DNA from 2 places in the Pseudarthrobacter sp. TE3704 genome. Region 2 is predicted to be linked to the other one. Evidence: riboswitches for the same ligand, from Rfam matches in the RefSeq annotation. Region 2 holds a riboswitch; the other holds the start of a gene.
The links. A riboswitch is a leader RNA that binds a small molecule or an ion and turns the genes downstream of it on or off. The one in region 2 is predicted to bind glycine.
Positions count from the first base shown of each region.

Region 1: it holds a riboswitch for glycine, as region 2 does, so the genes downstream of both, ACZ9BC_RS03740 (amino acid permease) here and gcvP (aminomethyl-transferring glycine dehydrogenase) in region 2, are expected to answer to the same signal.

Region 1 covers NZ_JBWCCJ010000001.1:802,313-804,700, forward strand. The annotation lists gene gcvP (aminomethyl-transferring glycine dehydrogenase) at 1-106, opposite strand, end outside; glycine riboswitch at 286-386, opposite strand; glycine riboswitch at 597-695, shown strand; glycine riboswitch at 697-794, shown strand; gene ACZ9BC_RS03740 (amino acid permease) at 846-2,375, shown strand; gene ACZ9BC_RS03745 (methylenetetrahydrofolate reductase) at 2,372-2,388, shown strand, end outside.
Region 2 covers NZ_JBWCCJ010000015.1:10,162-12,549, forward strand. The annotation lists gene gcvP (aminomethyl-transferring glycine dehydrogenase) at 1-1,309, opposite strand, end outside; glycine riboswitch at 1,494-1,591, opposite strand; gene ACZ9BC_RS22285 (TetR/AcrR family transcriptional regulator) at 1,684-2,220, opposite strand; gene ACZ9BC_RS22290 (MFS transporter) at 2,304-2,388, shown strand, end outside.

The DNA.
Region 1 (2,388 bases), on a different contig from region 2:
CCACGCTGTCGTAGCCCACGGCTTTGAGCATCGCGTCGACGTCGGCCTGGCGGCGCGCGCCGATGTGCCGGTCGGCAAAAGTCGATGGAAGGGATTGAATCGTCATGAGGAACTCCAGGTCTGGCCGGCCACGGGTGGCACGGCATGGTTTGGGTTCCTCCCCGCTCTGTATTGGACCTGAGAGATTCCGGTGGAGCCTGTTTGTGGCAGGGCCCGCCTTGCACCGTCGGTGAGTCCGGGACCCCTCGTCAAAGGGGATGTAACCGGGCTGCTTTCCAGAGTCGCCTCGCCGTGACGGTACATGGGCCTGAGAGATTCCTGGGGAGGATTTGCTCCTACGGCGCCTGCCCGGTGTCGCTCCGGGAGGACTCTCCCGTCACAGCTCGAAAGGCTTATTCAAATGTGGGTGATTCGGCTCACAAGGTACAGGCTGAAGGGCTCCGAAAGCAAATCCGTCCAGCCATGACGGGCGGGAGCAGCGGTTTCGCGACGTTGTTGCGGGCAGGGGTTTGACAATCGTTCGTGACCGGAACCACACTAAACCCGTGATCGGCGCTGCTTCGCAACTGATCACGACTTCTAACTTAAAATGCCTTTGACCTGCGGCGGGAGAGTCCTGCCCGGTACATTCAGCAGGCGCCGTAGGAGCAAACCCTCCCCAGGAAACTCTCAGGCCCCCGTACCGCCGCGGAAAGGCAACTCTGGAAAGCAGCCAGGCAGGTCCTGGCTCACCGACGGTGCAAGCACGCCTTTATGGCTGCGGAAACTCTCAGGTCCTGTACAGAGCGGGGAGGAACCGAATCTTTGTGGCACTTGACGGTGCTGCTTGAACGATGGAGTTCCTCATGACGATTCATCCCCCGACGTCCCCCAGCGGCCAACCACACCCAGGCACTGCCCAACACAGCGAACCCCCGCACCTGGAGCGGCAGCTCAGCAACCGGCACATCCAGCTCATCGCCATCGGCGGAGCCATTGGCACGGGCCTCTTCATGGGCTCCGGCAAAACAATCTCCGCGGCCGGCCCGTCCGTGATCTTTGTGTACATGATCATCGGGTTCATGCTCTTCTTCGTGATGCGGGCCATGGGCGAACTGCTGCTGAGTAACCTGAACTACAAGTCCTTCAGCGATTTCGCGGCCGACCTCCTGGGGCCCTGGGCCGGGTTCTTCACGGGATGGACCTACTGGTTCTGCTGGGTGATCACCGGCATTGCCGACGTCATCGCCATCGCCGGGTACTCCCGGGAACTCTGGCCCTCACTGCCGCTGTGGATCCCCGGGCTGGCCACGGTCGCCATTCTCCTGCTGCTCAACCTCGCCACCGTGAAGGCGTTCGGTGAAACGGAATTCTGGTTCGCCCTCATCAAGATCCTCGCCATCGCAGCGCTGATCATCGTGGGCCTGTTCATGATCTTCACGGGGTTCCAAAGCGACGCAGGAACCGCCGGGTTCAGCAACCTGTGGAGCCACGGCGGTTTCTTCCCCAACGAATTCATGGGTTTCGTGGCCGGCTTCCAGATCGCCGTTTTCGCCTTCGTCGGCATCGAGCTTGTTGGCACAACGGCCGCCGAGGCCAAGAATCCTGAACGGAACCTGCCCAAGGCCATTAACGCCATCCCCATCCGGGTGCTGCTCTTCTACGTCGGCGCCCTGATCATCCTGATGTCCGTTACCCCCTGGACCCAGTTCGCGGCCGGCCATAGCCCCTTCATCGGAATGTTCTCCCTGGCCGGGCTTGGAGCCGCAGCCACCGTCGTCAACCTGGTAGTCCTGAGCTCCGCCATGTCCTCCGCCAACTCGGGCATCTACTCCACGTCCCGGATGGTCTTTGGCCTGGCCCAGGAAGGCGACGCTCCCGGAATCTTCAGCCGCCTCTCCACGAGGAAAGTACCCAGCAACGCGCTGTTCCTGTCCTGCGTGCTGCTGCTCTCCGGCGTCGTCCTGATGTATGCCGGCCAGGACGTGGGCAAGGCCTTCGAGATGGTCACCACCGTGTCCGCCGTCTGCTTCATCTTCGTCTGGTCCATCATCCTTGCCAGCTATTTCGCCTTCCGGCGCCGCCGCCCGCACCTGCACGCGGCGTCCAGGTTCAAAATGCCCGGGGGCATCCCCGTGGTGTGGCTGATCTTCGCCTTCTTCGCTTTTGTCCTCTGGGCCCTCACCACCCAGCCCGACACCCTTGCCGCGCTGCTGGTCACCCCGGCATGGTTCCTTGTCCTGGGCGTTGCGTGGGCCATCCTGCGGCGCCGGCCGGCACATCTCGCCCGCTTCGCCGTTTTCCAAGCAGAGCTCCGGGCCGATGAGGCTGCAGCGAGCCGCAGCAAGGGGACAGCGAATGACAGGACTCCCCAGAAAGAGCAGGCGCCGAAGTGATCGGCACCGAACT
Region 2 (2,388 bases):
AGATGCCCACGGTGTCGGCGTCGATGCCGCGCAGGTTGATGCCCTTGGCCTCGGCGGCCGCAACGATTTCGGCAGCCCTGCCGGGCACGCGGACGGTGACCGTGTCGAAGAAGGAGGTGTGCAGAACCTCTGCCCCGGCAGCTTTCAGGGAAGCAGCCAGCGTGCGGGCGTGGCGGTTGGCGGTCTGGGCGATCGCCTTCAGCCCCTCGGGGCCGTGGTAAACGGCGTACATCGACGCAACGATGGCCAGCAGGGCCTGCGCGGTGCAAATGTTCGACGTCGCCTTCTCGCGCCGGATGTGCTGTTCGCGGGTCTGCAGCGCAAGCCGGTAGGCGGGGACACCGGCGTCGTCCTTGGACACGCCCACCAGGCGGCCGGGCATGGAGCGCTCGAGCCCCTTCTGGACTGCCATGTACGCGGCGTGCGGGCCGCCGAAAAACAGCGGGACGCCAAAACGCTGGGCCGAGCCGACGGCGATATCGGCGCCTTGCTCACCCGGCGGGGTGATCAGGGTCAGCGCCAGGAGGTCAGCCGCCACGGTCACGAGCGCGCCGCGTTCCTTGGCTTCAGCGATAACGGCGGAGTGGTCGAAGACGCGGCCCGAAACGCCGGGCTGCTGCAGCACGATGCCGTTGATGGCACCCTCCGGCAGGCCCGCGGACAGGTCAGCGATTTCAACCTCGAAGCCGAGCGCCTCAGCGCGGCCCTTGACGATCGCGATGGTCTGCGGCAGGCAGTCCGCGTCCAGGACGGTCTTGCCATCCCTGGCGTCCTTGTTCTTGTTCGCGCGGCGCATCATGAGTACCGCTTCGGCCACGGCGGTGGCTTCATCGAGCAGGGACGCGTTGGCGATGGGCAGGCCAACGAGGTCCTGGACCATGGTCTGGAAGTTCAGCAGCGCCTCAAGCCGGCCCTGCGAAATTTCAGGCTGGTACGGGGTGTAGGCCGTGTACCAGGCCGGGGATTCCAGGATGTTGCGGCGGATCACGGGCGGGGTCACCGTGTCGAAGTAGCCCTGGCCGATCATCTGCACGGCCGTCCTGTTCTTGGCTGCCAGCTTGCGCAGTTCGGCGAGCGCTTCCACCTCGCTCAGGGCCGCGGACAGTTTCAGCGGGGTTTCCTGGCGGATGTCCTTGGGGACCGCCGTATCAACCAGGGCGTCCACGGTGTCGAAGCCGACGGCTTGCAACATGGCGTCGACGTCGGCCTGGCGCCGTGCGCCAATATGACGGTCAACGAAAGTGGCAGCGGCCGGGGAGGCGGAGGCCGGGGAGGCGGAGGCCGGAGATACGGTCACGAGGAACTCCATAATTCAGGTGGCGCAGGGTACGCCACATCGATTCGGGTTCCTCCCCGCTCTGTATTGGACCTGAGAGTTTCCGCGTTGCCGTGCTTGCGCATGGCCCCGCTTGCACCGTCGGTGAGCACAACAGTCCTTGGTCTCCCGGAGCCAGGATGGCCCAGGCGGACTGCCTGCTGCTTTCCAGAGGTGCCTCGCCGCGGCGGTACATGGGCCTGTGAGATTCCTGGGGAGGGTTTGCTCCTACGGCGCCTGCTTGTACTTTCGGCAGAACTCTCCCGCCGCAGATCAAAGGCTATTCATTTGGATTGCCGCGAACGGCCGGTGACGGCCTTCACAGCCTCCAATTGTCCTACGCCGCAGCCTTTCGGGCAAATGGCTGCCTACCTGCGCAGGCGCTCCAGGGCAGCAAGGAGATTGTCCACATCCGCGGCGGCACCGCCTTCCGGCATGGGGCCGACGGCCAACATGGCATTGAAGTAGAGCCCGTCCCCCATGTAGAGCACTGCTTTGGCCAGTGCCGGGCCCACATCGGCGGCGATCTCGTCCAGCCAGCGCTGCTGGATGGCAGCGAAGCGGCGGCGCGTTTCCTCGTGTGCCACTTCTGCGAGCCGGGTCGCGGCGACGATTGCCCGGTCCAGCGGGGTGTCAGCCCAGACGGAGGACCTGATGAAGTATGCGGCGGCCCCCTCCTCCGCCTTGGCCATGGCATCGGCGTCGGCTCCGGCCAGTTCGTCCAGCCGGTCCAGCAGCACCTGGATCAGGGCTTCCTTGTTGGGAAAGTGGTAGAGCAGGCCGCCCTTGGAAACCCCGGCCTTCGCCGCGACGGCATCAAGGGTGGCTGCACGCTCCCCCACATCGATCAGCAGGGCTTCAAAGGCGTCAAGTACGGCGTCGCGGGCTACGGGCTTCCGGGGCATGCCTCTAATCATGCCTTCCTCCACGCACCATTCCTCAAACCCAGCGATTCGTAACTATACCGTCCAGACGGTACAGTTATGGCATGACCATTTCCGCTGGCACCACCAGGACCTTCGCATCCGCTTCCGGCAGTCCGTTTTTCCGGGCCCCGTGGCGCGACTGGCTTG